3 regions of the Cytobacillus sp. FSL W7-1323 genome follow, and region 1 is predicted to be linked to each of the others. Evidence: a T-box and tRNA genes for the amino acid it is inferred to sense, from the RefSeq annotation. Region 1 holds a T-box; the other regions hold tRNA genes.
The links. A T-box is a leader RNA that pairs with one kind of tRNA and senses whether it is charged. The one in region 1 lies ahead of tyrS (tyrosine--tRNA ligase), so its partner is inferred to be a tRNA-Tyr.
Positions count from the first base shown of each region.

Region 2: it has a tRNA-Tyr gene. The T-box ahead of tyrS (tyrosine--tRNA ligase) is inferred to sense a tRNA for this amino acid. The anticodon was not compared.
Region 3: it has a tRNA-Tyr gene. The T-box ahead of tyrS (tyrosine--tRNA ligase) is inferred to sense a tRNA for this amino acid. The anticodon was not compared.

Region 1 is NZ_CP151998.1:3,466,476-3,476,399, reverse strand. Features, by position in the region: gene MKX67_RS17455 (transglycosylase domain-containing protein) at 291-3,209, opposite strand; T-box leader at 3,389-3,612, shown strand; gene tyrS (tyrosine--tRNA ligase) at 3,678-4,928, shown strand; gene MKX67_RS17445 (glycosyl-4,4'-diaponeurosporenoate acyltransferase) at 4,974-5,483, opposite strand; gene MKX67_RS17440 (glycosyltransferase family 2 protein) at 5,480-6,613, opposite strand; gene crtI (phytoene desaturase family protein) at 6,619-8,109, opposite strand; gene MKX67_RS17430 (phytoene/squalene synthase family protein) at 8,122-8,985, opposite strand; gene crtI (phytoene desaturase family protein) at 8,998-9,924, opposite strand, start outside.
Region 2 is NZ_CP151998.1:3,830,270-3,840,193, forward strand. Features, by position in the region: gene rodA (rod shape-determining protein RodA) at 1-379, opposite strand, end outside; gene MKX67_RS19445 (DUF4931 domain-containing protein) at 512-1,276, opposite strand; gene MKX67_RS19450 (FixH family protein) at 1,473-2,228, opposite strand; tRNA gene MKX67_RS19455 (tRNA-Arg) at 2,532-2,605, opposite strand; tRNA gene MKX67_RS19460 (tRNA-Asn) at 2,621-2,695, opposite strand; tRNA gene MKX67_RS19465 (tRNA-Ile) at 2,706-2,782, opposite strand; tRNA gene MKX67_RS19470 (tRNA-Gly) at 2,790-2,860, opposite strand; tRNA gene MKX67_RS19475 (tRNA-Leu) at 2,878-2,959, opposite strand; tRNA gene MKX67_RS19480 (tRNA-Cys) at 2,964-3,034, opposite strand; tRNA gene MKX67_RS19485 (tRNA-Gln) at 3,039-3,110, opposite strand; tRNA gene MKX67_RS19490 (tRNA-His) at 3,127-3,202, opposite strand; tRNA gene MKX67_RS19495 (tRNA-Trp) at 3,209-3,282, opposite strand; tRNA gene MKX67_RS19500 (tRNA-Tyr) at 3,286-3,369, opposite strand; tRNA gene MKX67_RS19505 (tRNA-Phe) at 3,383-3,458, opposite strand; tRNA gene MKX67_RS19510 (tRNA-Asp) at 3,478-3,554, opposite strand; tRNA gene MKX67_RS19515 (tRNA-Met) at 3,558-3,631, opposite strand; tRNA gene MKX67_RS19520 (tRNA-Ser) at 3,646-3,738, opposite strand; tRNA gene MKX67_RS19525 (tRNA-Met) at 3,755-3,828, opposite strand; tRNA gene MKX67_RS19530 (tRNA-Ala) at 3,855-3,930, opposite strand; tRNA gene MKX67_RS19535 (tRNA-Pro) at 3,944-4,020, opposite strand; tRNA gene MKX67_RS19540 (tRNA-Arg) at 4,029-4,102, opposite strand; tRNA gene MKX67_RS19545 (tRNA-Gly) at 4,106-4,180, opposite strand; tRNA gene MKX67_RS19550 (tRNA-Leu) at 4,204-4,285, opposite strand; tRNA gene MKX67_RS19555 (tRNA-Lys) at 4,295-4,370, opposite strand; tRNA gene MKX67_RS19560 (tRNA-Thr) at 4,385-4,460, opposite strand; tRNA gene MKX67_RS19565 (tRNA-Val) at 4,476-4,551, opposite strand; tRNA gene MKX67_RS19570 (tRNA-Glu) at 4,556-4,630, opposite strand; rRNA gene rrf (5S ribosomal RNA) at 4,661-4,777, opposite strand; rRNA gene MKX67_RS19580 (23S ribosomal RNA) at 5,011-7,943, opposite strand; rRNA gene MKX67_RS19585 (16S ribosomal RNA) at 8,271-9,819, opposite strand.
Region 3 is NZ_CP151998.1:1,396,261-1,406,184, forward strand. Features, by position in the region: rRNA gene MKX67_RS07205 (23S ribosomal RNA) at 1-1,245, shown strand, start outside; rRNA gene rrf (5S ribosomal RNA) at 1,475-1,592, shown strand; tRNA gene MKX67_RS07215 (tRNA-Asn) at 1,612-1,686, shown strand; tRNA gene MKX67_RS07220 (tRNA-Ser) at 1,689-1,782, shown strand; tRNA gene MKX67_RS07225 (tRNA-Glu) at 1,798-1,872, shown strand; tRNA gene MKX67_RS07230 (tRNA-Val) at 1,877-1,952, shown strand; tRNA gene MKX67_RS07235 (tRNA-Met) at 1,963-2,036, shown strand; tRNA gene MKX67_RS07240 (tRNA-Asp) at 2,040-2,116, shown strand; tRNA gene MKX67_RS07245 (tRNA-Phe) at 2,171-2,246, shown strand; tRNA gene MKX67_RS07250 (tRNA-Thr) at 2,250-2,322, shown strand; tRNA gene MKX67_RS07255 (tRNA-Tyr) at 2,334-2,417, shown strand; tRNA gene MKX67_RS07260 (tRNA-Trp) at 2,421-2,494, shown strand; tRNA gene MKX67_RS07265 (tRNA-His) at 2,501-2,576, shown strand; tRNA gene MKX67_RS07270 (tRNA-Gln) at 2,623-2,697, shown strand; tRNA gene MKX67_RS07275 (tRNA-Gly) at 2,703-2,777, shown strand; tRNA gene MKX67_RS07280 (tRNA-Cys) at 2,797-2,870, shown strand; tRNA gene MKX67_RS07285 (tRNA-Leu) at 2,902-2,990, shown strand; tRNA gene MKX67_RS07290 (tRNA-Leu) at 3,012-3,094, shown strand; tRNA gene MKX67_RS07295 (tRNA-Gly) at 3,098-3,168, shown strand; gene MKX67_RS07300 (ABC transporter ATP-binding protein) at 3,507-4,322, shown strand; gene MKX67_RS07305 (iron-hydroxamate ABC transporter substrate-binding protein) at 4,386-5,306, shown strand; gene MKX67_RS07310 (iron ABC transporter permease) at 5,311-6,351, shown strand; gene MKX67_RS07315 (iron ABC transporter permease) at 6,348-7,355, shown strand; gene MKX67_RS07320 (phenylalanine--tRNA ligase beta subunit-related protein) at 7,481-8,146, opposite strand; gene queG (tRNA epoxyqueuosine(34) reductase QueG) at 8,234-9,373, shown strand; gene MKX67_RS07330 (amidase domain-containing protein) at 9,463-9,924, shown strand, end outside.

The sequences.
Region 1 (9,924 bases):
ATATCTACTTTAAGGGGACATTAATCAACTGGTAAACTTTAATAGTACCACTTCAAGAATGATTTACTTTGTTTAGTTATTTTAGGGTAGTAACAAATGTCATTGTGTTTTTTTCTATAAAAAAACTCTTTCTTACATGCCCGATTATCTGTCTCTTTTCGTATTCTTCAGCTTTGATTTTAGACTATCGCCAATTAATTCTAATCAAACGGAATTTACACCAGGTGTTTAATTTTGTGCGAATGACATCTCTTTTGATTTGAGTTGAAAATGAAATGGCCAGATTCATTCTATTCTTCATCACTCGTATCCGGTTGATCTTCTTCCGCAGGAGGATTTTCTGTTTCACCTTGAGGCTTTTCCTCTTCCGGTTTTTCTTCTGGTTTGCTATCCGTTTCTGTTTCCTTATCTGTTTGTTCCTCTTTAGGCTCGTTTTCTTTTACTTTGTCCTCTTGTTTTGGCTTCTCTTCTTCCTTCACTTTGCCAACTTGGACTTTGCTTGAAGGTGAAGATTCATTACCGGCAATATCAACTGCTGTAACATGGTACTCACCATTGCCACCTTTATAGCCTAAGGAGTCACCGGCTTTTATACTGGCTACTTTTTTACCGTCTTTATATACACGATAACCAATGACGTCATTTTCAGGATGTTGCCCCCAAGTGATGGAGTTACCTGATGCTTTAGCATTTGGTGCAGCTGGCTTTTTGCCATTTTCACTCATTTTATCGGCTGCAACGAGTACTTTAGCCCATTTATCCCTTTTCGGCAATAAATCACTTGGGTTCGCTCTAATGCCAAATAGTTTTTCAATATAATCGGCATCTATGACCATACCAGGCTCAGAAAATTCCGCTGGTGTGGATTCAAGTGCCAAATACTTTTTATCCCCTATATAGACAATTCTACCTGTTCCAAGACTATCATCTGATTTAGACGGAACATATTTTGCATTAAAGATGTCAGTATCAACAAGTCCTGCTTCAGAGCAAGCTTGAGAAGGGATTAAACCACTAATTGCACAGAATGAGCGACTGACTATACCATCAGGTCGTTTAAAGGTTTTATCTGGCTTCATGAGTTCAGGATTTACATCATAAGCAGCGTTCATCAAATCAGCCCATAAGTAATTATTACGTGCGCTATAAGATAAACTACCACTTGCTTTTAGAGACTTAGGCGTATCGTAGCCACTCCATAGACCAGCGGTTACATTTGGGTTAGACGCGACGAACCATGCATCTTCAAAGTTATTACCTGTCCCTGTTTTTCCTGCCCAATCGGCACTAAATTTTAAACGGTTTTTAACAGCAGTGGCTGTCCCACTATTAATAACCCCACGCATCACATCTATTGTTAAGTAAGCTGTTTGCGGAGTAAAGACTTCTACTTCCTTCGTTTCATGCTCGTAGATGACATTGCCTTCTTTATCAGTAATCTTATCAATCATATAAGCATCTACGAATTTACCGTTATTAGCAAATGTAGTAAATGCATTCGTATTTTCCTCAACGGAAACACCATTTGTTAATGAACCTAATGCAGCTGATCTATTCGTTTTATCTTCTGCGGTTAATGTGGTTATACCCATCTTTTCAAGATATTGTGCCGGATTTTGGCTCAAAATATCGGTATAAAGTTTAACCGCTGGGACGTTATAAGATTGTTCAACGGCATACCTTGCTGAAACTAAACCATGGTAGGTAAAAGAATAGTTTTTTGGCCAATAGTCACTTGAACCTGGATTTAAGCGCAGTGGCACATCGGGAAGAATACTTCCTGGTTGTGCTGCACCAAGTTCGAATGCAGGACCATAAACAAGTAATGGTTTCATGGTTGAGCCGTTTGGTCTTAACGTATCGGTTGCATGGTTAAGGTCTTCATTTAAGGATACACCCTTGCCACGACCACCAACAAAGCTCAGAATTTTCCCTGTACTGTTTTCAATAAGTTGTCCACCAACCTCCACTGGTTCCATTACTTCTTTTTCTTCACCATCGATTACATAGGTTGCACTTTTGGCTGGGCCGTAGTTAGGATAATCTTTAACAACTTTTTGCCAAGCTTCATAAATATCTTTATCAATAGTTGAGTGAACATGATAACCATTCTGTCTTAATGCTCGATCAGCTAAAATAAGATATTCGTTTTTAAGGTCACCAGTTAAATCAGCTTCTTCATAGCCATCTTGTTCTGCTAAGATGGATGCTAAAAGCTCCTTGGCGCGGTCTTGAATTTCATAAGTTAAATAAGGGTATTTTTCAATTGCATCATCATTTTTCGGTTTTCTAAAGTCAGCAACAATATCATACTCACTAGCTTCTTTATATTCTTTTTCAGTAATCCTTTCATCATCGTACATTCTCTTAAGTACGACTTTCATACGATCAATGCCTGGTTGTAGAGACTCTTCATCCTTTAAGCCACCACCTTGTTGGAATGGTGTATAACCAAAAGGTGACTGAGGCATACCAGCAATAAAAGCTGCTTGCGGAATAGATACATCTTTAGCATCAACACCAAATAAACCTTGAGCAGCAGCCTGAACGCCAGCGATATTTCTACCTTCCGCATTTCGGCCAAAAGTAGAGACATTTAAATAAGCTTCAAGAATCTCCTCTTTATCAAAATAATTCTCTAACCTTAATGCGAGTAAGATTTCTTTTGCTTTTCGATCAAAAGAAACTTCGTTTGTTAAGATCTGGTTTTTTATCAGTTGCTGAGTTAATGTACTTCCTCCAGATTGAGTAGAGGCGTTAGTTACTTCTTGAAACAGTGCACGTAGGATAGCTTTTGGCACTACACCTTCGTGCTCATAAAAGTACTCATCCTCTGTGGCAATAACAGCATCTCTCAAATATGGTGAAACATTTTCTAGCTTCACTTCTTCTCTTTCAAGGTCCGTTCTTACATTTCCTAAATATACATCACCAGCGAAATATAATTTTGAGGTTTCCTCATAATTATAGATATCTTTTTGCATATTTTCATAAGAACGAAGGGGTTCATCTTTAACAAGAGAAGCAAAATAGCCAATACCTGTGGCACCTGCAAATGCCCCACCTAAGATAACGGTAATTGCAAGTATTAATAATAAGTTCCATATAACTTGATATGTAATACGTGCGCCTTTTTTGGTTTTATTATGAGTTAAAAAACCGAACGCGGCTTTTGCTTTTTCTTTTATCTTGCTGAAGGTCTCATTCATTCGTTCATCCCTCCTAAAATCAAATACATTATAGCATAACCTAACAGGTAATATGACAAGGTTCGTCATAAAGTACAAAATTCATATTTTTCCTATTGGGATGAAAAAAAGTTAAAAAAACGTCATATTGACATTGGTTATTCTTTTATGATAAAAATGCATTATTACGATTCAATTTAATATTAGCGTTGATGGGTCATAAGTAGTCATTCTATCCCTGTTTTCAGAAAGTCGACGGTTTGCTGTGAGTCGATACAAATAGAAGTGCGAAATACCTCCCGGAGCTTTTACTGCGAATGAATATATCTAGTAGTAGTAAACGGTATTTCCGTTATCAGTGAAGAGTGGAGAATAATAGTGTTCTCAAACTGGGTGGTACCGCGCAAAGAAATGCGTCCCTGCAATGAGCAGGGGCGTATTTTTTTTGGATAAAAATTTATCTTTTATGAAATAAAGGAGGAAAAGTGGATGAATTTATTAGAAGATTTACAGTGGAGAGGCATTATTTATCAACAAACAGATGAAGAGGGGATGAAGGATCTTTTAGAAAAAGAAAAGATTTCCTTATATTGTGGGATGGATCCGACTGGTGATAGTATGCATATTGGTCATTTATTACCCTTCTTAACATTGAGAAGGTTTCAAAATGCTGGGCATCGTCCGATTGTGTTAGTAGGGGGGGCAACTGGGTTAATTGGTGATCCAAAGGCGACAGAAGAAAGAACACTACAAACGATTGAGAAAGTACAAGAAAATGTTGCTTCTTTATCACAGCAATTAGAACGTATTTTTGATTTTGAAGGAGATAATGGAGCGACATTAGTCAATAATTACGACTGGACATCGAGTATGAATATTGTCACTTTCCTCAGGGATTACGGTAAACATATTGGGGTTAACTATATGTTAGCTAAAGATACGATTGCTAAAAGATTAGAATCAGGTATTTCTTTTACGGAATTCACTTATACGATTTTACAAGGGATGGACTTTAAGCATCTTTATGAAAATCATCAATGTAAAATTCAAATTGGCGGCAGTGATCAGTGGGGTAATATTACAACTGGGCTTGAGCTTATCCGTAAAATGGTTGGAGAAGGTGCAAAAGCATACGGTATGACCATTCCGCTTGTGACAAAAGCTGACGGTACGAAGTTTGGAAAAACAGAAGGTGGAGCCATTTGGTTAGATGCCGAAAAAACATCACCTTATGAGTTTTATCAGTTCTGGATTAATACAGCAGATGCAGATGTCATTAAATACTTGAAATACTTCACATTCCTATCACGTGAAGACATCGAAGCTTTGGAAGTAGCTGTCCAAGAAGAGCCTCATTTACGTAAAGCACAAAAGGCATTAGCAGAAGAAATGACGAGACAAATACATGGTGAAGCAGCATTGAACCAAGCGCTGAAAATTACTGAAGCCTTATTCAGTGGACAAATTAAAGAGTTAACCGCTGCGGAAGTAAAGGAAGGGTTTAAGGATGTTCCTTCTTATCAACATACTGGAGAGGGCAATATTGTTGACTTACTTGTAGAGGCTAAAATTTCGCCTTCTAAAAGACAAGCGAGAGAAGACGTAACGAACGGTGCAATCTACATTAACGGTGATCGTATGCAACAGGTTGATTATCAGTTGAGTGAGCAAGATAAAATAGAGGGTCAATTTACAGTTATTCGTCGCGGGAAGAAGAAATATACATTAATTCAATATTAAAATGAAGTAGCCTATTTCTAAAAATTAGAGATAGGCTACTTATCTTTAGTAAACAGTTTTTCTGCATTTTTTTAATGCTATTAAGCGTATTAAGCGTGGCCGATTATAGCGTTGTACGATAATAATAGGTAAATTAAATATTAATGCATAGGCAATCATTACCCAACCTGCCCAAATGGGGTTCCAAATGAAAAATAAACATGCAGGTGGTATGGATAGCCAGTGGGTGAGCTCTGCTCTTCTAGATTCATATAAGAAAACTTCAAGGTCTGACAGAGAAACACCCTGTAAGTTTTGTTTTTCGTATCCTTTAGAAATAATATGCTTACCATCTGGAATTTTATGTTTCCACTGTCTTACCTTAACCAGCCATTGCCAAAGCTCTCCGTTTTTCTCCCATTTTTTTGATTGATAAAGATGAGAATCATTTTTAAACCAACGGAGTGGTAGAGAAGCTAGTAAAAGAGATAAACTGATGTGAATGAAACCCCATGCAAGAATATTAACTGTCAAAAGAGCGAGTGGTGTAAGGGTGAAAATCGGAAAAATATTCATACTTTTACCTTCCTACCACGCCAGTTCACCCTTTTTTTAATTCGCGTTAAATAAAGAGAATATACAAATGTTAGTGTAAAGAAACAAAATAAAAATGGATAAAGGACAATACTCGCTATATGAAAACGACCGATTTTTTGAGACTGCAAAATAAGATGATAGATGTAAAGAAGATAAAATCCTAATGAAATAAGTAATAAGCTAAGACTGCTTTGCCATAGTGACAATAAGATGAATGCAACGGAAGAAAAGGCACCGGCAATCCATAAACTTATTAGTATGGTAATAAAAGAATGAGTAGCCTTTGAAGCTGTAGCAAAGCTTTTAGTCCAACCTTCAATCAAACCTTTGATCCCCTCTGGGTACATACGAAAGCTGATAAGGTCTTTACCGCTAATACAATGGACTGGGAATCCCTCTTTACTAAAAATTCCTCCTAACACAAGATCATCCATAATCGCTTCCCCGACTTTTTGATGCCCGCCTGTCTGTAGATATTCATGTGTATTACATAAGATACACGGACCGAATGCACCTGCAGGTGGTATTTTTTGACGAAAAATGGTAAAGACATTCATGCCTGCAAAAACAATCATATTAAATAGTAAGGATAAGTTTTCATAGGATTTTTTAATACGATGAAAAGGCTGTACAGAGAGAATACCGGTTTTTCCGTATCGTTCATATGTTTGCATTAAATTCTGCAAGCTATCAGGATGTTCAAAGAATGTATCAGCATCAAGGAATAATAAGAAATCACCATTCGCTTCGTTCGCGCCAAGCCAGCAGGCCGCTGACTTTCCTTTCCAATTTTCTCTTAATGTGTTGGTATTTAAAACCTTTGCACCGTAATGCATAGCAATAGAAGCTGTGCTATCTACCGAACCATCATCGATGACAATAATTTCTCTTGGCTGCATAATTTGTTGCTGTAATGAAGTGAGTAAGTTCGGCAATCGTTTCGCTTCATTTCGTGCGGGTATAATGATAGATACCTGTTCTATAAGTGGTGAAACCAGTTTTGTACTTTTTTTTTCAGCAGTGGGAATTTCCCATAACATTAGCTTCCCAGAAAGGAGGCCAAATATAATGAACAAGACAAGTACGGTGAGAATACCGGTCAGAACCATGAATGTTACGCCCTTTCTTTTTCAGCAGTCATTATTTTATCACGCACTTGCATACCGCTAAGTGTGACCATCGGCATACCGCCACCTGGGTTTACGGTTCCGCCTGTGAAAAATAAATTCTTATACTTTTCACTTTGTTTAGGGTGTTTAAAGCCTTTGTTTTTGCTCTTATCAGAAACGGTTCCATAGATAGAACCACGATGAGAGTTGTATTTTTCTTTGATATCTTCAGGCGTCCAAAAATCCTCTGTAACAATGGATTGGCGTAAATTAGTCAATCCCATTTCTTCTAATTTAATGAGTACAGTCGTCCTTAAGTGCAAATAATCCTCTTTTGTGAAGGGCTGATCTTGGATATACGGGATATGTGGCAGCACTTTAAGATTTTCATGGCCAACTGGAGCCTGACTTGGGTCTGTTTTATTGACATTGACTAAATAGATCGTTGGATCATCTGGTAGTTGTTTTTTATGAAATATTTTATTCATCTGCGTCTTTAAATCTCTTGAGAAAAAGAAATTATGATGACGTAATTGTGGGTATTGATTTTTAACACCAAGATGAATCACTAAACCTGAGCTAGAGGGCTCAAACTTTTTTTCAAGTTTATTAATGTAGCCTATGTTTTCATTCAATAAAAATTGATAGGTTGGAATGACTTCCATATTGGAAATATAATAATCAGCCTTTAGGGTGGTACCATCTGCTAGAATGGCTTCTGTGACTTTATTTTTGCTAGTAGATAATTTTGTTACCTCTTGACCGTGGTAAATATGAACACCAATTTCTTGAGCAAGTTTTGTTAAACCTTCTGCAATTTTGTGCATACCACCAGGCACATACCATACCCCTTGCTTATGCTGCATATAAATCATCATATTAAGTATAGCTGGTGCATCATAAGGTGAAGAGCCAACATATTTGATAAAATAAGAGAGCATTCTCTTGAGATGATGATGACTAATATGATGCTCGATGGCATCATACATTGTGGAAAATAAATCAAACCCTCTAAGTGAGCGGATGATTCCGTGATGTTTGATTACTTCTAATGTTGAATCAAGCCCATGCTTATAGTAACCTTCATTAGTCATTTCATATAACCCTTTACAATAATGAAGGAACTGCTCATATTCTTCTATATCCTTGGATGTTAAATCATCATTTTCAGTGAGCATTTGTTCTAAATTTGAGAAGAGATCAAGCATTTTTCCATCTGGAAAGAAAGCACGCCATTGGTGTGCTACTTCCTTTATTGGAATATATTCAGACATCTGTTTGCCACTGCCGTTAAACAATCTTTCAAAAATATGCGGCATGGTTAAAATACTTGGTCCAAGATCAAAACCAAACCCATCTTGCTCAAGCCTATTTAATTTTCCACCGAGGTGAGCATTTTTTTCATATAATGAAACTTGAAAACCGCTCTGTGCTAAGGAAATACTAGTGGACAGTCCGCCGAGTCCACCGCCGATGACAATGGCTGTTCGCTTCATTAATTATCCCCCTTAATTAGCTAAATCCATTCTTGTATTATTTAATATATCCGCCACATCATCATAGATCATCGCATGCTTTTCTTTAAAACAGTTATATTGTTTGTTTCTAATTTGTGCTAAGTAGCTTCTATAAACTCTTGCAGCGGATAATACTTGGAATTGAGAGTCACGATCAAATAGATGATAGCTCGTTTCAAAGCTGTCATATTCGCTTTCAGCCTTTTGGGCAAGTTCCTCCCATATTGAAATAAATGAAGGGTTAATCACACCTCTTGAAAGTTCTCCAGTTGAATATTGATATTTTACTAGCAAATTTTCTGGGATATATATACGTTGATGATTGCGATAATCTTCACCAATGTCTCGTAAAATATTTGTTAATTGCATAGCATTTCCTAATTTAATAGCTATTGGTCTTAGTTGTTGGTAATGCGTCTTAGCGATAATAGGTAGCAGCATAAGGCCGACAGTTCCGGCTACATGATAACTATACTTCAACAACTCATCTATTGTACGAGGGGCTTTGAAGGAAATATCCATTGCTTGTCCTTCTAATTGTTCAAAAAAAGGTTGAATATTCATTTCATAGCGGTTAAATACATCTCGTAATGCTCTCCATAAAGGTAAATCTAGCTCCTTATTATGTTGAAACAGGACAAGTTCATCGTGTAGTTGCTCCAGACGGTTAACTTTTTCCGCCGTACTGTCATGAAGGTCGACTGCATTATCTGCCATTCTACAAAAAGCATAAATGGCATACACTGCATTCGCTTTTTCCTTCGGTAGATGAGAAAAGGTATAGTAAAAACTATTTGAATAGTTTTGAATGATTTTTTCACAATAATAATAATCGGCTAATAGCTGCTGATTCATTACATGCCCCCCTTAAATTTTCTCGTATGCTTTCTCGTCATCTAATATAAGCTCCTCTGAGGCAATTTTTGCTGATAATAATACAATCGGTACGCCTGCGCCAGGATGTGTACTACTACCGGTAAAGTAAAGATTTTCACAATAAGTAGCTTTACTTTGCGGGCGTAAGTGATTGCTTTGGGTCAAATTTGGTCTTAATCCAAAACACGCTCCATTATAAGCGTTAAATCGATGTTTGAAATCCATTGGAGTGATATGTGTTTCAGAAATAATGTGTTCTTCAATATCTTCGAATCCAGGCATGGTTGATAATTTTTTCATGACTTGCTCGCGGTAGTGTTGCGAGGTTTCATGCGTCCATTCATCCTTAGCTGTAGAGAGCTCAGAAACAGGAACAAGTATATAGAGACCATCTTTATCTTTAGGTGCCATTGTTTCATCAAGTTTTGAGCCGATATAAACATAAAAAGAGGGGTCATTTAATTGATTACCTTCGAATATATCGTCAATGTTTCTCTTTAAAGATTGACTAATATAAAAATTATGGACAGTGTCTAGTTGCTCCACTTTTTTATCCAACCCTATATACATGAGAAAGCAGGAACATGAATATTTCATTTGATCAATCTTTTTATCTGTATATTTCTTTCCTTTAGTGCGCTGATCTTGAATGAGGTGTTTCATGGCATGAGGAAAGTCTGCGTTGCACATAACATAATCAGAATGGACAACTTGGTTGTTTGCCTGTATACCATATGCTTTGCCATTTTTTATTAAGATCTGTTGCACGTCGCAGTTGTAATTAATTTTACCTCCTAGTTCTAAGAAAAGTTTTTCCATTGATTTTGCCATCGTATGCATTCCACCTTTTATAAACCAGACCCCATAAAGTATTTCAATCATTGGGATAATCGTATATAAAGATGGTCCAGTATAAGG
Region 2 (9,924 bases), 360 kb from region 1:
AAGCTAATATGAGAAAAACCTTTACTAACTCAGCAGGCTGTATTTGTCCAAGACCAGGCAGCCGTATCCATGATTTCGCTCCATTAATTACAGGAGCAATACTTTCAGGTGCGACAACAAGAAACCCAAGTAGCAATAGTCCAAAACCGTAAGCATACCAAGAAATTTTCTTTAATTGTTCAGCATCTAATGTAATGACTGCTAGTATAATCCCTATTCCCACTACATACCATACAATTTGTTTTAGTAAAAAATTCTCACCGTATTGTTCAGTCGTTTGTGCACTATATATAGAAATACAGCTCACTAAAAACAATAAAAATAAAATAAGAACTAAAGTATAATCAATTCTCGATGTTGTCGTTCGTTTAGAAGTCATTAATCAATCTCCTTATGAAACAAAGGCTCTTCATTAAAAATAATCTGTGTACAATACTTCATTATATTTTTTTTAGATGAAAATCACAACAGCTACGTATATTTCTTTTTTGTAACAAAGAAAAAATGCATATTATAATTGTACATATTTACTTTGAATATCCTTCACCATCCACATGATGTTATTAGGTACTTGTGGCAAGAAATATCCGATAAAAAGAGGGCTTGTTACATATCGAGGGACAATTTTTGCAAATATTTCATTCTCGAAATGGTAAAAGAATAGATTATAGCTGTTACATGTAAAAGGAAAATCCCTCAAAATATATTTGGTTGCCATTTGAATATATTTAGCAAACGCTGCGATATCCTTTTTCTGTCCTAATTTAACATTAAATTCATAAAAACCAATACGTGGTTTATTAGATAAAGAAAATTCAGTATCACCATGTTGATCAATTAACTCTCCTACAAAATCGTCAGCCTGCACCTTATTTTGATATACGACATCATATAAACCTACAATTTGCATATGAGGATGAGCAATGCTTCCACCTGAATGAGGACCATGATTCTTGAAAAAAATCACAGATTTATATTTATCACTTTTCTCCATACTTAACCAATTGTCTAAACCAAATGTAATCAATCTGACTAAATGGTTGTCATCATACTGTGAAAGTTCCGTGTCACACTGATCTGTCTCGATTAAGACCGTTTGATGAGCATTTTCTAATACGGGATATTTATTCTCCAACCAAATGATTGGACCATCCTCCGCAATAATCTTCGTCAATTGTTCTCTCTGACAGAACGGACACACTTGTTCTTTATTCCTTATACTATTAGGTTTCTGTTTACCAATGCTTGTATTAAAAAATAAATGAGTATTTGTCATTTGTTATTCTCTCCTGATTTCAATTACTTACTTCTATTATAAAGGGCTTCTTCTTTATAGTGTGAAAGTTTGATTATGATTAGTATAAAATTCATCAATATTAAAGGCAACTTCACTTGCGTAACATGAAAACAAAAGTACATTATTAAATAAGATAAAAAAGATATTTGCATATGCAAATATCTTTCTTCTACTGTTAATTTACTATGACCTCAAATTCACTATGTTCATGTAATCCTTCATCATTTTCTACATGAACGACAATCTTGTATGTTCCATTATCAGTAAATGCATGTGCTGCTGTATACATCCCACTAGTTTCCTCTACTGCATCTACCCATGCCACCTGATGATCATCAATTGACTGAACGATTTCTAACCTCACATTTGCCTCTTCAAGTCCTTGTTCTTCTTTAGTAATATGAATATCAAATGGAGTTTCCTCATTCGTCTTAATATCAGCAGTAGGACTTATATGTATCGCTACATTTCCATCATGCTCATGTGCGCTGTGGCCTTGATTTTCTTCTTCGTTATCTATTTCAGCACTGCCTACCGCCACTTTAACTTTAGGCATAGTGTGCATACTTCTTGCGGTGACATGTGACTGAATATGATAGATAGCATCTTTTTCAAATGTATAGGATGCAACGTACTTGCCATCATTCTCGTGTTCTGCTTCTATTAATTCACCATTATCCTTTTTCCCATCTTCCCACAATTCAAATTTTACTTCATCTGCATCTTCCACAGACTCGTCTCCCTGAGTAACAGTAACTTCCAAGCGTACTTCTTCGTTCCTTTTAATCTGACTTGGTATCGAGATACTGGCATCGATTGCAGCAGGAACTGATCCTTCCCCACCACTAGAGTTTGCATCATTCTCTGCATTTCCACAAGCAGCAAGAAAAATAATCATAATTACAGAAAAGGTTGATATCCACTTCTTCATAAAAAGCCCCTCTTTCTTAAACATCTAATCTTTCTCATCTATATTACTAATAATATGTGTTAGAAAAGTGAAATAATTTGTTAATGAGAGAAATATGTAAAATAAAGAAAATATAGGTATAAAAAAAGATTTATTTGGAGAAACTTCTATTACAAGTGTAAATCCCCCTTTTTAGCTTCCATTCATGGAAGCTTTTTTTTTGTACTTATCTACAAAGCTTTCAACTAGATGCCTAGAAGCTTAATTTAAAATTAATCATACAAAAAAAGCTCATAAACCTTATAGAAGATTTAAGAGCTTTGACGCGCCTTAGAGGATTCGAACCTCTGACCCACAGCTTAGAAGGCTGTTGCTCTATCCAGCTGAGCTAAAGGCGCAAACTAAAATATGTATGGCTCCGCAGGTAGGATTCGAACCTACGACCGTTCGGTTAACAGCCGAATGCTCTACCACTGAGCTACTGCGGAATAATATAAATGGTGGGCCTAAATGGACTCGAACCATCGACCTCACGCTTATCAGGCGTGCGCTCTAACCAGCTGAGCTATAGGCCCCTATTTAAGCGGGTGAAGGGAATCGAACCCTCATCATCAGCTTGGAAGGCTGAGGTTTTACCACTAAACTACACCCGCATTTAAGAACTTTAACATACCGGTGGTCGGGGTCGAACCGACACTCCCGAAGGAACACGATTTTGAGTCGTGCGCGTCTGCCAATTCCGCCACACCGGCATAAAGGCAACACCCGGATTTGAACCGGGGATAAAGGTTTTGCAGACCTCTGCCTTACCACTTGGCTATGCTGCCATAACTGGGCTAGTAGGGTTCGAACCTACGAATGACGGAATCAAAATCCGTTGCCTTACCACTTGGCTATAGCCCAATAAAATGTTTGAAAATGGGGCGGCTGATGGGAATCGAACCCACGAATGTCGGAACCACAATCCGATGCGTTAACCACTTCGCCACAACCGCCATAATTGGCAGGGGTAGTAGGAATCGAACCCACATCAAAGGTTTTGGAGACCTTCGTTTTACCATTAAACTATACCCCTAGATGGTGGAGGGGGGCAGATTCGAACTGCCGAACCCGAAGGAGCGGATTTACAGTCCGCCGCGTTTAGCCACTTCGCTACCCCTCCAAAAAAGACTAAATGGTGGCTCAGGACGGAATCGAACCGCCGACACAAGGATTTTCAGTCCTTTGCTCTACCGACTGAGCTACTGAGCCAAAATAATAAATATGTAAATGGCGGTCCGGACGGGACTCGAACCCGCGACCTCCTGCGTGACAGGCAGGCATTCTAACCAACTGAACTACCGGACCAGATTGCGGGGGCAGGATTTGAACCTGCGACCTTCGGGTTATGAGCCCGACGAGCTACCGGACTGCTCCACCCCGCGATAATAAATATTAATGGCGGAGGAAGAGGGATTCGAACCCCCGCGGGCTTTAACACCCCTGTCGGTTTTCAAGACCGATCCCTTCAGCCAGACTTGGGTATTCCTCCATTAATAAAAAAGCAATAGCGGCGGAGGGGATCGAACCCCCGACCTCACGGGTATGAACCGTACGCTCTAGCCAGCTGAGCTACACCGCCATAAAATATATTGTTAAAAATTAAATTGGTGGAGCCTAGCGGGATCGAACCGCTGACCTCCTGCGTGCAAAGCAGGCGCTCTCCCAGCTGAGCTAAGGCCCCTAAAAAGTATTCGTGGTCGGGAAGACAGGATTCGAACCTGCGACCCCTTGGTCCCAAACCAAGTGCTCTACCAAGCTGAGCTACTTCCCGAAATAAAACGCGCCCGAGAGGAGTCGAACCCCTAACCTTTTGATCCGTAGTCAAACGCTCTATCCAATTGAGCTACGGGCGCATATGGAGCGGAAGACGGGATTCGAACCCGCGACCCTCACCTTGGCAAGGTGATGTTCTACCACTGAACTACTTCCGCAAATATCCATTATAAAATACTAATGCGGGTGAAGGGAGTCGAACCCCCACGCCTTGCGGCGCCAGATCCTAAGTCTGGTGCGTCTGCCAATTCCGCCACACCCGCAAATATAAATGGTGAGCCATGAAGGACTCGAACCTTCGACCCTCTGATTAAAAGTCAGATGCTCTACCAACTGAGCTAATGGCTCGTACAAAGGACGAGTGGTGCCGGCCAGAGGACTTGAACCCCCAACCTACTGATTACAAGTCAGTTGCTCTACCAATTGAGCTAGGCCGGCAAATAAACACAAAAATGGTGGAGGATGACGGGATCGAACCGCCGACCCTCTGCTTGTAAGGCAGATGCTCTCCCAGCTGAGCTAATCCTCCAAAATGGTGACCCCTACGGGATTCGAACCCGTGTTACCGCCGTGAAAGGGCGGTGTCTTAACCGCTTGACCAAGGGGCCAAAAAATAACCCCAAAAATTGGGGTAGTTTGCCCGGCAGCGTCCTACTCTCACAAGGGGACAGCCCCTAACTACCATCGGCGCTGAGAAGCTTAACTTCCGTGTTCGGTATGGGAACGGGTGTGACCTTCTCGCTATCGCCACCGGACTATGAAATTGTAAGGGAATCGTTCCCTCAAAACTAGGTAATGTTGAAGAAGATATTTATTGAGTAATCGCCTGAATGCGTGCTGTAGGATACTACTTACGTAGTTCTGTCCAGCTGCGGCGCCTAGGTGCTCGAGGTCATAAGTCAAATTTGTCATGAGGTTAAAGAACAACCTCCTGTCAAATCTGTCTTATGCTTGTCGCACCTGTGCAAGGCGCTTTCGCTTTTCGTTTTTGGTTAAGTCCTCGATCGATTAGTATTAGTCAGCTACATGTGTCGCCACACTTCCACCTCTAACCTATCAACCTGATCATCTTTCAGGGATCTTACTAGCTTGCGCTATGGGAAATCTCATCTCGAGGGGGGCTTCATGCTTAGATGCTTTCAGCACTTATCCCTTCCGCACATAGCTACCCAGCGATGCCTTTGGCAAGACAACTGGTACACCAGCGGTGCGTCCATCCCGGTCCTCTCGTACTAAGGACAGCTCCTCTCAAATTTCCTGCGCCCACGACGGATAGGGACCGAACTGTCTCACGACGTTCTGAACCCAGCTCGCGTACCGCTTTAATGGGCGAACAGCCCAACCCTTGGGACCGACTACAGCCCCAGGATGCGATGAGCCGACATCGAGGTGCCAAACCTCCCCGTCGATGTGGACTCTTGGGGGAGATAAGCCTGTTATCCCCGGGGTAGCTTTTATCCGTTGAGCGATGGCCCTTCCATGCGGAACCACCGGATCACTAAGCCCGACTTTCGTCCCTGCTCGACTTGTAGGTCTCGCAGTCAAGCTCCCTTGTGCCTTTACACTCTACGAATGATTTCCAACCATTCTGAGGGAACCTTTGGGCGCCTCCGTTACTCTTTAGGAGGCGACCGCCCCAGTCAAACTGCCCACCTGACACTGTCTCCCATCCCGATAAGGGATGTGGGTTAGAATTTCAATACAGCCAGGGTAGTATCCCACCGACGCCTCCACCGAAGCTAGCGCTCCGGCTTCTAAGGCTCCTACCTATCCTGTACAAGCTGTACCAAAATTCAATATCAGGCTACAGTAAAGCTCCACGGGGTCTTTCCGTCCTGTCGCGGGTAACCTGCATCTTCACAGGTACTATAATTTCACCGAGTCTCTCGTTGAGACAGTGCCCAGATCGTTACGCCTTTCGTGCGGGTCGGAACTTACCCGACAAGGAATTTCGCTACCTTAGGACCGTTATAGTTACGGCCGCCGTTTACTGGGGCTTCGATTCAAAGCTTCGCGTGAGCTAACCTCTCCTCTTAACCTTCCAGCACCGGGCAGGCGTCAGCCCCTATACTTCGCCTTGCGGCTTCGCAGAGACCTGTGTTTTTGCTAAACAGTCGCCTGGGCCTATTCACTGCGGCTCATCAAGGCTTTAACACCCTAATGAGCACCCCTTCTCCCGAAGTTACGGGGTCATTTTGCCGAGTTCCTTAACGAGAGTTCTCTCGCTCACCTTAGGATTCTCTCCTCGCCTACCTGTGTCGGTTTGCGGTACGGGCACCTTATTCCTCGCTAGAGGCTTTTCTTGGCAGTGTGGAATCAAGAACTTCGGTACTAAATTTCCCTCGCTATCACAGCTCAAGGTATGTGACCATGGGATTTGCCTCATGGTCCCTCTAACTGCTTAGACGCACATCCAATAGTGCGCTTACCCTATCCTCCTGCGTCCCCCCATCACTCAAACAGAATACGGTGGTACAGGAATATCAACCTGTTGTCCATCGCCTACGCTTTTCAGCCTCGGCTTAGGTCCCGACTAACCCTGAGCGGACGAGCCTTCCTCAGGAAACCTTAGGCATTCGGTGGATGGGATTCTCACCCATCTTTCGCTACTCATACCGGCATTCTCACTTCTAAGCGCTCCACCAGTCCTTACGGTCTAGCTTCAACGCCCTTAGAACGCTCTCCTACCACTGAACATCAACGATGTTCAATCCACAGCTTCGGTGATACGTTTAGCCCCGGTACATTTTCGGCGCGGAGTCACTCGACCAGTGAGCTATTACGCACTCTTTAAATGGTGGCTGCTTCTAAGCCAACATCCTGGTTGTCTAAGCAACTCCACATCCTTTTCCACTTAACGTATACTTTGGGACCTTAGCTGGTGGTCTGGGCTGTTTCCCTCTTGACTACGGATCTTATCACTCGCAGTCTGACTCCCATGGATAAATCTTTGGCATTCGGAGTTTGTCTGAATTCGGTAACCCGATGAGGGCCCCTAGTCCAAACAGTGCTCTACCTCCAAGATTCTTACGCATGAGGCTAGCCCTAAAGCTATTTCGGAGAGAACCAGCTATCTCCAAGTTCGATTGGAATTTCTCCGCTACCCACACCTCATCCCCGCACTTTTCAACGTACGTGGGTTCGGGCCTCCATCCAGTGTTACCTGGACTTCACCCTGGACATGGGTAGATCACCTGGTTTCGGGTCTACGACCACATACTCATTCGCCCTATTCAGACTCGCTTTCGCTACGGCTCCGTCTGTCCAACTTAACCTCGCATGTAATCGTAACTCGCCGGTTCATTCTACAAAAGGCACGCTATCACCCATTAACGGGCTCTAACTACTTGTAGGCACACGGTTTCAGGATCTCTTTCACTCCCCTTCCGGGGTGCTTTTCACCTTTCCCTCACGGTACTGGTTCACTATCGGTCACTAGGGAGTATTTAGCCTTGGGAGATGGTCCTCCCTGCTTCCGACGGGATTTCTCGTGTCCCGCCGTACTCAGGATCCACTCTGGAGGGAACGAAGTTTCAACTACAGGGCTTTTACCTCCTATGGCGGGCCTTTCCAGACCTCTTCGTCTATCTCGTTCCTTTGTAACTCCGTATAGAATGTCCTACAACCCCAAGAGGCAAGCCTCTTGGTTTGGGCTAATCCCGTTTCGCTCGCCGCTACTCAGGGAATCGCGTTTGCTTTCTCTTCCTCCGGGTACTTAGATGTTTCAGTTCCCCGGGTCTGCCTTCCATACCCTATGTATTCAGGTATGGATCCTATCCCATAACGGATAGGGGGTTTCCCCATTCGGAAATCTCCGGATCAAAGCTTACTTACAGCTCCCCGAAGCATATCGGTGTTAGTCCCGTCCTTCATCGGCTCCTAGTGCCAAGGCATTCACCGTGCGCCCTTATTAACTTAACCATTGTTCGGCTTGCGATAAGCTACGCATTTCGGCGTCAGCTCACTCGTCAACATCCTCATGTGCACAAGACGCACACTCCGGTGTTTCCTCGCTCGCTTCCTTGAACTGCTTGCTTCTCACAACCCTCTCGGTTGTGTTTATTAAAAAAAGTTTAGTATTTTAAATCAATCTATAATATATAGAGAGTAAAAATAACTAAGGTGGCGATTACTCGGTAATCTTCTTCATTACATTATCTAGTTTTCAAAGAACGATTGAATTGAGAGATTATACTCTCAAAACTGAACGAACAGTCTAACATCAAGTTAATTCCGTATATTCCTTAGAAAGGAGGTGATCCAGCCGCACCTTCCGATACGGCTACCTTGTTACGACTTCACCCCAATCATCTGTCCCACCTTAGGCGGCTGGCTCCAAAAGGTTACCCCACCGACTTCGGGTGTTACAAACTCTCGTGGTGTGACGGGCGGTGTGTACAAGGCCCGGGAACGTATTCACCGCGGCATGCTGATCCGCGATTACTAGCGATTCCGGCTTCATGTAGGCGAGTTGCAGCCTACAATCCGAACTGAGAATGGTTTTATGGGATTGGCTAAACCTCGCGGTCTTGCAGCCCTTTGTACCATCCATTGTAGCACGTGTGTAGCCCAGGTCATAAGGGGCATGATGATTTGACGTCATCCCCACCTTCCTCCGGTTTGTCACCGGCAGTCACCTTAGAGTGCCCAACTAAATGCTGGCAACTAAGATCAAGGGTTGCGCTCGTTGCGGGACTTAACCCAACATCTCACGACACGAGCTGACGACAACCATGCACCACCTGTCACTCTGTCCCCCGAAGGGGAAAGTCCTATCTCTAGGATTGTCAGAGGATGTCAAGACCTGGTAAGGTTCTTCGCGTTGCTTCGAATTAAACCACATGCTCCACCGCTTGTGCGGGCCCCCGTCAATTCCTTTGAGTTTCAACCTTGCGGTCGTACTCCCCAGGCGGAGTGCTTAATGCGTTTGCTGCAGCACTAAAGGGCGGAAACCCTCTAACACTTAGCACTCATCGTTTACGGCGTGGACTACCAGGGTATCTAATCCTGTTTGCTCCCCACGCTTTCGCGCCTCAGCGTCAGTTACAGACCAGAAAGTCGCCTTCGCCACTGGTGTTCCTCCAAATCTCTACGCATTTCACCGCTACACTTGGAATTCCACTTTCCTCTTCTGCACTCAAGTTCCCCAGTTTCCAATGACCCTCCACGGTTGAGCCGTGGGCTTTCACATCAGACTTAAGGAACCGCCTGCGCGCGCTTTACGCCCAATAATTCCGGACAACGCTTGCCACCTACGTATTACCGCGGCTGCTGGCACGTAGTTAGCCGTGGCTTTCTGGTTAGGTACCGTCAAGGTACCGGCAGTTACTCCGATACTTGTTCTTCCCTAACAACAGAGTTTTACGATCCGAAAACCTTCATCACTCACGCGGCGTTGCTCCGTCAGACTTTCGTCCATTGCGGAAGATTCCCTACTGCTGCCTCCCGTAGGAGTCTGGGCCGTGTCTCAGTCCCAGTGTGGCCGATCACCCTCTCAGGTCGGCTACGCATCGTCGCCTTGGTGAGCCGTTACCTCACCAACTAGCTAATGCGCCGCGGGCCCATCTGTAAGTGATAGCAGAACCATCTTTCAATCTAATTATATGTATAAATAGATATTATCCGGTATTAGCCCCGGTTTCCCGGAGTTATCCCAGTCTTACAGGCAGGTTGCCCACGTGTTACTCACCCGTCCGCCGCTAATCTTTGGGAGCAAGCTCCCTCAGATTCGCTCGACTTGCATGTATTAGGCACGCCGCCAGCGTTCGTCCTGAGCCAGGATCAAACTCTCCAATAAAGTGTTTGATTAGCTCATTTGCACCTATGGTGCTTTGTTGCTGATAAATCAGCTTTTTAAAATTACGCTTGACGTTTTATGTTCGTTCAGTTTTCAAAGAACAAT
Region 3 (9,924 bases), 2.1 Mb from region 1:
AAGGTGAGCGAGAGAACTCTCGTTAAGGAACTCGGCAAAATGACCCCGTAACTTCGGGAGAAGGGGTGCTCATTAGGGTGTTAAAGCCTTGATGAGCCGCAGTGAATAGGCCCAGGCGACTGTTTAGCAAAAACACAGGTCTCTGCGAAGCCGCAAGGCGAAGTATAGGGGCTGACGCCTGCCCGGTGCTGGAAGGTTAAGAGGAGAGGTTAGCTCACGCGAAGCTTTGAATCGAAGCCCCAGTAAACGGCGGCCGTAACTATAACGGTCCTAAGGTAGCGAAATTCCTTGTCGGGTAAGTTCCGACCCGCACGAAAGGCGTAACGATCTGGGCACTGTCTCAACGAGAGACTCGGTGAAATTATAGTACCTGTGAAGATGCAGGTTACCCGCGACAGGACGGAAAGACCCCGTGGAGCTTTACTGTAGCCTGATATTGAATTTTGGTACAGCTTGTACAGGATAGGTAGGAGCCTTAGAAGCCGGAGCGCTAGCTTCGGTGGAGGCGTCGGTGGGATACTACCCTGGCTGTATTGAAATTCTAACCCACATCCCTTATCGGGATGGGAGACAGTGTCAGGTGGGCAGTTTGACTGGGGCGGTCGCCTCCTAAAGAGTAACGGAGGCGCCCAAAGGTTCCCTCAGAATGGTTGGAAATCATTCGTAGAGTGTAAAGGCACAAGGGAGCTTGACTGCGAGACCTACAAGTCGAGCAGGGACGAAAGTCGGGCTTAGTGATCCGGTGGTTCCGCATGGAAGGGCCATCGCTCAACGGATAAAAGCTACCCCGGGGATAACAGGCTTATCTCCCCCAAGAGTCCACATCGACGGGGAGGTTTGGCACCTCGATGTCGGCTCATCGCATCCTGGGGCTGTAGTCGGTCCCAAGGGTTGGGCTGTTCGCCCATTAAAGCGGTACGCGAGCTGGGTTCAGAACGTCGTGAGACAGTTCGGTCCCTATCCGTCGTGGGCGCAGGAAATTTGAGAGGAGCTGTCCTTAGTACGAGAGGACCGGGATGGACGCACCGCTGGTGTACCAGTTGTCTTGCCAAAGGCATCGCTGGGTAGCTATGTGCGGAAGGGATAAGTGCTGAAAGCATCTAAGCATGAAGCCCCCCTCGAGATGAGATTTCCCATAGCGCAAGCTAGTAAGATCCCTGAAAGATGATCAGGTTGATAGGTTAGAGGTGGAAGTGTGGGGACACATGCAGCTGACTAATACTAATCGATCGAGGACTTAACCAAAAACGAAAAGCGAAAGCGCCTACCTAGGCGCTGTAGCTGGACAATACGAAATGCGGGCGGCTTCAAGCCGCCGCAGCTAGACAGCACTACGTAAGTAGTCGCGTCAGCACGCATTCAGGCGATTACTCAAAACAATCTTCTTCAACATTACCTAGTTTTCAGAGAATGATTTAAAATTTCTCTTGAAAATTTTATTAAAGACGTTATAATAATATATGTCTTTAAAAAGTCCGGTGGCGATAGCGAGAAGGTCACACCCGTTCCCATACCGAACACGGAAGTTAAGCTTCTAAAGCGCCGATGGTAGTTAGGGGCTGTCCCCTTGTGAGAGTAGGAAGTTGCCGGGCATACATACTATTAAATTATTCCGCAGTAGCTCAGTGGTAGAGCATTCGGCTGTTAACCGAACGGTCGTAGGTTCGAATCCTACCTGCGGAGCCAATGGAGAGCTGTCCGAGCTGGCCGAAGGAGCACGATTGGAAATCGTGTAGGCGGTTTATAGCCGTCTCAAGGGTTCAAATCCCTTGCTCTCCGCCATTAAACATATAAATTGGCCCCTTGGTCAAGCGGTTAAGACACCGCCCTTTCACGGCGGTAACACGGGTTCGAATCCCGTAGGGGTCACCATTTTGGAGGATTAGCTCAGCTGGGAGAGCATCTGCCTTACAAGCAGAGGGTCGGCGGTTCGATCCCGTCATCCTCCACCATTCATATTATCGCGGGGTGGAGCAGTCCGGTAGCTCGTCGGGCTCATAACCCGAAGGTCGCAGGTTCAAATCCTGCCCCCGCAATTTGGTCCGGTAGTTCAGTTGGTTAGAATGCCTGCCTGTCACGCAGGAGGTCGCGGGTTCGAGTCCCGTCCGGACCGCCACTACATAAATTCACACAAATTAATTTAAAACATATTGTAAAACGTATAAGTTTTGGCTCAGTAGCTCAGTCGGTAGAGCAAAGGACTGAAAATCCTTGTGTCGGCGGTTCGATTCCGTCCTGAGCCACCATTTGCCGGCCTAGCTCAATTGGTAGAGCAACTGACTTGTAATCAGTAGGTTGGGGGTTCAAGTCCTCTGGCCGGCATTGTTTTTTATGGAGGGGTAGCGAAGTGGCTAAACGCGGCGGACTGTAAATCCGCTCCTTCGGGTTCGGCAGTTCGAATCTGCCCCCCTCCACCATCTAGGGGTATAGTTTAATGGTAAAACGAAGGTCTCCAAAACCTTTGATGTGGGTTCGATTCCTACTACCCCTGCCAATTATGGCGGTTGTGGCGAAGTGGTTAACGCATCGGATTGTGGTTCCGACATTCGTGGGTTCGATTCCCATCAGCCGCCCCATTATTTTAAATTCACATTTTTTGCTTTCATGCATAGAATATACAAATGGGCTATAGCCAAGTGGTAAGGCAACGGATTTTGATTCCGTCATTCGCAGGTTCGAACCCTGCTAGCCCAGCCAGATCTGCGGAAGTAGTTCAGTGGTAGAACATCACCTTGCCAAGGTGAGGGTCGCGGGTTCGAATCCCGTCTTCCGCTCCAAGTAGTTATTTATATTGATGGCGGCATAGCCAAGTGGTAAGGCAGAGGTCTGCAAAACCTTCACCACCGGTTCAAATCCGGTTGCCGCCTCCAATACATATTCACTCATTTTTATACACCTCATGCCGGGGTGGCGGAACTGGCAGACGCACAGGACTTAAAATCCTGCGGTAGGTGACTACCGTACCGGTTCGATTCCGGTCCTCGGCACCATAATTAAATAAAAGAATATTTGCCGGTGTGGCGGAATTGGCAGACGCGCACGACTCAAAATCGTGTTCCATCACGGAGTGTCGGTTCGACCCCGACCACCGGTATTTGCGGGTGTAGTTTAGTGGTAAAACCTCAGCCTTCCAAGCTGATGATGAGGGTTCGATTCCCTTCACCCGCTTATATGGAAGTTAAGGACTGTAGACAATCTCTATTTATTAGCAGATTGTCTACAGTTTTTTTTAGTTGAAGTGATTAGTTTTGTTGTTTTTTACTAACCTTAACGAAGTGCATAATGAGTGAAGAGAATGGATGAAAGGCTTCAGTAACGAGAAATGCATTCTCCTTAAAAAATATATGCAGAATACAGGTTGGTTAACAAGAAATATGTTGGAAATGAAAACTTTTCGTATTGATGGTTGACAGGATAGCTTTTATTAGATAAAATTTTCTTTGAAGTTGATAATCATTATCAATGACATGATGATGATCTAAAATGTTCGGATGGAGTGAATGACCTTGTCTAGATTATTTACTGAAGACTTAAGAATTGCATACGGTGATAGAGAGATTGTGAAGAACTTAAACATGATGATACCAGACGGTGAGATTACGGCTATTATTGGGCCGAATGGTTGTGGTAAATCGACTGTCTTAAAGACGATTGCAAGAATTATCCAAGCCAAAGCTGGGTCTGTATATCTTGATGGTAAGCAAATCAGTAAGGAATCGACAAAAGCGATTGCACAAAAAATGGCCATTCTTCCTCAATCTCCTGATGCTCCTGAAGGCTTAACGGTTTCAGAGCTAGTATCTTATGGAAGATTTCCATATCAAAAGGGTATGGGGAGATTAACAGCAAAAGATCGCCAGGTGATAGATTGGGCACTCCAAGTAACAGGAATTGCAGAATTTAAAGATAGAGAAGTAGATGCATTGTCTGGTGGACAGCGGCAAAGAGTATGGATCGCGATGGCTTTGGCTCAAGAGACTGATATAATCTTATTAGATGAGCCGACTACATATTTAGATATGTGTCATCAATTGGAAGTATTAGAACTGTTAAAAGAGCTTAATCAATTAGAAAATAGAACAATTGTTATGGTTATTCATGATTTAAACCATGCAGCAAGGTTTGCTGATTATTTAATTGCTATGAGAGCAGGAAAAATTATTAAAAATGGTGCTGCGAAGGAAGTTATGAATAAGCAGATTTTAAGAGAAGTATTTAATATTGATGCAGAAATTGGTATTGATCCACGTACACAAAAACCAATCTGCTTAACTTATGATTTAATTGATAGTAGGATGGTAGTTCAAGAGCAAGTCGTTTAATGATTTGCTTCTTTTTTTGACTATAATTGAGAATGATTATTATTTTAAAGGTGGATGGAGAACTTGAAAAAGCAATTGGTATTTTTATTTTTTATTCTATTATTAGTTTTAACAGCTTGCGGAAATGGTGGGAATGAATCGTCAGGTGAAGGCAGTAAGGAAACGGAAAAAGAAACATTTACATATAAATCAGAAAATGGAGAAATGGAGTTACCAGCTAATCCTGAAAGAGTAGCATCTATGGCTTACACTGGTAATGTTCTATCATTAGGGATTACGCCAGTAGCAATAGATGAGTGGTCTAAAGCGAACAAATTTTATGGTGATAAACTGAAAGATTCTGAAGTCATTACAGCAGATAATGTAGAGAAATTATTAGAATTAGAACCAGATTTAATTATTGCATATTCAACTGACGAAAATTTAGATAAATACAAAGAAATCGCGCCAACCGTCACATTAACTTATGAAAAATATGGCTATTTAGATCAACACCTTGAAATAGGTAAGGTGTTAGGAAAAGAGCAGGAAGCACAAGCATGGGTGGAAGAGTGGAAAGAAAAGACAGCTGCTGAAGGTGAGAAAGTAAAAGAGGCAATTGGTGATGATGCGACTATTATGGTATTTGAGACATTTGGTAAAGACATGTATGTGTATGGTGAGAACTGGGGACGCGGAACAGAAATCATTTATCAAGCACTTGGTTTAAAAGCACCTAAAGCGGTAGAAGAAGAAGTATTTGGACCAGGGTACTTAGCTATATCTTCAGAAGTCATACCAAAATATGCTGGAGATTATATTTTCCTAGGAGATGGACAAGGAGCCGATAATTCCTTTACTGAAACAGATGTTTGGAAAGGCATCCCAGCAGTGGAAAATGACCGCGTGTTTACATTTGACTCTTCTTCTTTCTATTTCAATGATCCCATTTCATTGGAAGAAGAATTAGCATTTATCGTTGAAAATTTACTTGGGGCTAAGTAATATAATGAAAAATAATACTTTTAATGAAGCAAAGGAAAAGAAAATATATGCACGTCCTGCAATTGCTTCTATTATTCTAGTACTAAGCTGCCTACTTTTAGTAGGTAGCTTAGTTTTGGCTATTTCGGTTGGAGCAGCGAGTATTTCATTTGCAGATGTTTGGCAAGCTGTATTTGCTTATGAACAAGGAAACGAAGACCACCAAATTATAAGAAGTATACGATTACCTCGTGAGCTAGGAGCTGCTGTTGTCGGCGCGGCTTTTGCTGTTAGTGGTGCCATTATGCAAGGAATGACAAAAAACCCTTTAGCAGATCCGGGTTTACTAGGTTTAAATGCAGGTGCAAGTTTAGGACTAGCGATTGCCTTCTCGTATGTAGGCAATACAAATTATATGATTATTATGTTATTCTCATTTATTGGAGCAGGGATTGCTGCTTGCTTAGTATTTGGATTTAGCGCAATGAAAAGAGGTGGGATGAGTCCACTAAAAATAACGTTAGCTGGTGCGGCAGTTACTGCATTTCTTTCATCGATTGGAGAAGGGATAGCACTTATAAATAAATTATCACAAAGTATTGCCTTTTGGACTGCTGGTGGCGTTTCAGGAACAACATGGGCACAGTTGCAAATTGTTACACCTACAGTACTTTTCGGTATTATAATTGCCATCATGCTCTCAAGAAGTTTGACTGTATTAAGCTTTGGAGAAGATGTGGCTAAAGGCTTAGGGCAAAGAACTTTTATTGTTAAGGCTGTGCTCATGACGGTTGTTCTTATATTAGCAGGTGCCGCGGTTTCTCTTGTTGGGGCGATTGCTTTTGTTGGTTTATTAATTCCTCATATCGTGAGATTTTTAGTCGGTACGGATTATAGATGGATTATTCCGTGTTCAGCCGTAATAGGTAGTGTGTTTTTAGTTTTAGCCGATACGGCAGCAAGAATGGTTAATCCTCCTTTTGAAACACCAATGGGAGCAATTGTAGCAATACTTGGCCTACCTTTCTTCTTGTACCTTGCAAGAAAGGGGAGATCATTAATATGATTAGTGCCCGCCACTTTAAACGTTCAATTATTATCATTATCTCGACGTTTGTGTTACTATTGCTTATCTTTACAATTAGTGTAGCAACAGGATTTGCCTCTTTAAGTCCCGATCGTCTTTTGCCAACATTACTTGGTAATGGAACGGCGAAGGAAAACCTGATTTTATTTACCTTTAGATTGCCGAGGATACTGATTGCGGTGCTCGCAGGCATGGGTTTAGCTTTGTCGGGGGCAATATTACAGAGTATTACGAGGAACCCGTTAGCAGATCCGGGAATACTAGGAATTAATTCAGGTGCCGGTTTGTTTGTCGTTTTCTTTGTTTTGTTATTTGGAAATAGTACAGGCAATCATTTATATTTGTTGCCACTATTCGCTTTAATTGGAGGATTAATTACCGCTATATTCATTTACCTTCTCTCTTACAAGAGAGGGGAGGGCATTCAACCTGGTAGAATGCTTTTAGTTGGTGTAGGATTAGCTGCTGCTATAAATGGTGCATTGTTAACTCTTGCTTCTAAAATGGCTAGAGAAGAGTATGATTTCTTCGCCAACTGGGCTGCAGGGAGAATATGGGGAGATGATTGGTTATTTGTCTTTGCTCTCCTTCCTTGGCTTGCAATATTAATCCCGTTCATTTACTTTAAATCAAATACGCTAAATACGATGGCTTTAAATGAAGAGCTTTCTGTAGGTCTTGGAGTTAAAACGAATAAGGAAAGGTATATACTGTTATTGGCTTCCGTGGCCTTGGCAGCTGCGTCAGTATCCGTTAGTGGTGGTATAGCATTTATCGGTTTGTTAGCACCCCATATTGCAAGAAGCTTAGTCGGTCCTAGACATCAGTTGTTTTTGCCTGTTGCGGCAATGTTTGGGGGCTTACTTTTACTTTCAGCAGATACGGTTGGCAGAGTTTTACTTGATACGATTGGCATACCAGCGGGAGTAATTGTATCATTTATTGGGGCGCCGTATTTTCTATATTTAATGGCTAAGAAATAATAGACTTAAAAATCGAACAAAATAAAGAGTGAAATGCACCCCACTTGCTAGACACAATCTAACAAGTGGGGTGCATTTTTTCTATAGCCAAATTTAATGCTGTAGAAAAATAGGATATTATTTTTTTAAACTATTACCTCAACTTGACCATTACCTCCATGAACTTGGATAAACATATCTTTTAGTGAGTTGAGCAGTGCTTGTGCCTCAACTGTTTCAATTGAATGTCTTAAAAAGACGACTTGTAATGCATTGGTTGTCTGTTCATTAACATTTGTTCTAGTAGAATCTACAAATGGACTACCAAATGGCCCAAGTGAATCACTTAAAATAATTAAGTTTTTTAGTGAATTATCACGTCCGTTTAATCCTCCGTAAACTTCTCCATCAGCTCCGATTCTCACATCAATATTTCCGTTGATACAATCTAAATCGTATATGCCAATCGGGACTTCGTATTTTAATGAGAAAAAATTATTAATATCAGCGGCACTGTTGATGCTCTGTAGGTAGTTCTGTTTTTTAATTCTTCGATACATTGCTTCAGCAGAATGACGATATTTGTTGGGGTCTTTACCTGTTTGTTTGAAAATACTTCGCCATTCTTTTATCCCTGCAAATTCAGTTATATTCTTTTCTTCAAGATCAAAAAATAATGACTCTTGAAAGAGTTGTAAGCGGCCCTTTACCATTTGGGGAGAACCTGATATAGTGATATGATTGTATGTAATGATGCCTATTTTGAATTGAGGGAATAAGGTCTTTAAATCTTTTGATATGTTGATTACCAATGTTTACACCTCCTGATTTTATAATAACTAGTTTATCATGAGAGGGAAGATGAATCACATGGAAAACCAAGGAGGAGTGAATAATCCTTGAATATAGCTGAACTAAAAGAAGAAATCATTCGATATAGTAAGACGATTGGAATAGATAAGATTGGATTTACCACTGCATCAACTTTTGATGGTTTGCGGAATAGATTAATGAAACAACAAGAGCTCGGATACCAATCAGGTTTTGAAGAGCCTGATATAGAAAAGAGAGTCAACCCTGCGTTATTGATGGATCAACCGATGTCGATTATTAGTATTGCCCTAGCTTATCCAACAAAGATGAGAGAGCGCGTAGTGAGTAAACCGGGTGAGAGAAGAGGTATTTTTTGCCGTGCTTCTTGGGGAGATGACTATCATTTAGTGTTGAAGGATCGTCTAAGTAAGTTAGAAGCCTACTTGGAAGAGCTTGTTCCTGATGTCCGATTTACATCAATGGTCGATACAGGTGCTTTATCTGACCGTGCTGTAGCTGAGCGAGCGGGTATAGGGTGGAGTGGAAAGAATTGTTCTATCTTTACACCTGAATTCGGCTCTTACGTCTATTTAGGTGAAACCATCACAAATATTCCTTTTGAACCGGACGAGCCACTAGAGTCAAAGTGTGGGACTTGTACGAAATGTATTGATGCTTGTCCTACAGGTGCACTCGTTCAAGGCGGGCAACTAAATGCGCAACGTTGTATTTCCTTTATTACGCAAACAAAAGGATTTATGCCCGATGAGTTTCGCGAAGAATTAGGGAATCGAATTTATGGCTGTGATACTTGTCAAACGATTTGTCCAGAAAATAAAGGCAAGGATTTTCATTTTCATGAAGAAATGGAGCCAGATTCAGAAATTGTCAAACCTTTGTTAAAACCGATACTTCATATGAGCAATAGAGAGTTTAAGGAGAAGTTTGGTCGTCTTTCTGGTTCGTGGAGAGGGAGGAAACCTATTCAGAGAAATAGTATTATCGCTCTAGCTCATTTTAAGGATGAATCAGCTGTGGGAGATTTAATCATGTTAATGAAAAAAGACCCACGACCAGTAATTAGAGGAACAGCAGCATGGGCATTAGGGAAAATTGGAGGCGAAGAGGCAGAAAAAGCTTTACAAGCAATGCAAGCTACAGAAGAGGATCCTGAAGTCCAACAAGAAATCGAAAAAGGTTTAAAGATGTTTAATCCTATTATGTAGTATGTGAGAAAGTAATGCGATTACTTTCTCTTTTTTTATCGTTAAACCCCTCTTATGAACATATGCATGTTAATGGAGGGAGTGATACGATGAAAGAACAATTGCAAGAACTATTAGAAAAAAGAGTCAGGCAATGTGTCAGCAATGAGAGAGAATCTATTCATACTTGTATGAAGATAAAAAATAAAAAAAGAAGTTTAGAAAAAAGGGGAGCAAGTATCGTAAAGGCAAAGGCAATTGGAAAAATCAAAGGAGAGCCGCACATTCAAGAAGATAGTAAATATATTTCGTATAAGGCGCATTTTCAATATTTAATTAAGCAAGGAAAGACTTTTTATATTGAAGAAGAGGTGGAAGAACGAGTGGCTGAGTTTTATAAAGAAACGCTCGTTGAGGATAAAGAAAAGTTGGTTCTTTATGATCAAGACACGGTTGATATCTTAGAGGAAGATTCGCGTTCATCTTATCCATTTCATTTTGACCGCAGAAAAGCGGTACAATACGCAGAAAAATGGTGGAATAGCCATAATCCACAGTTTCATGCATTTGAT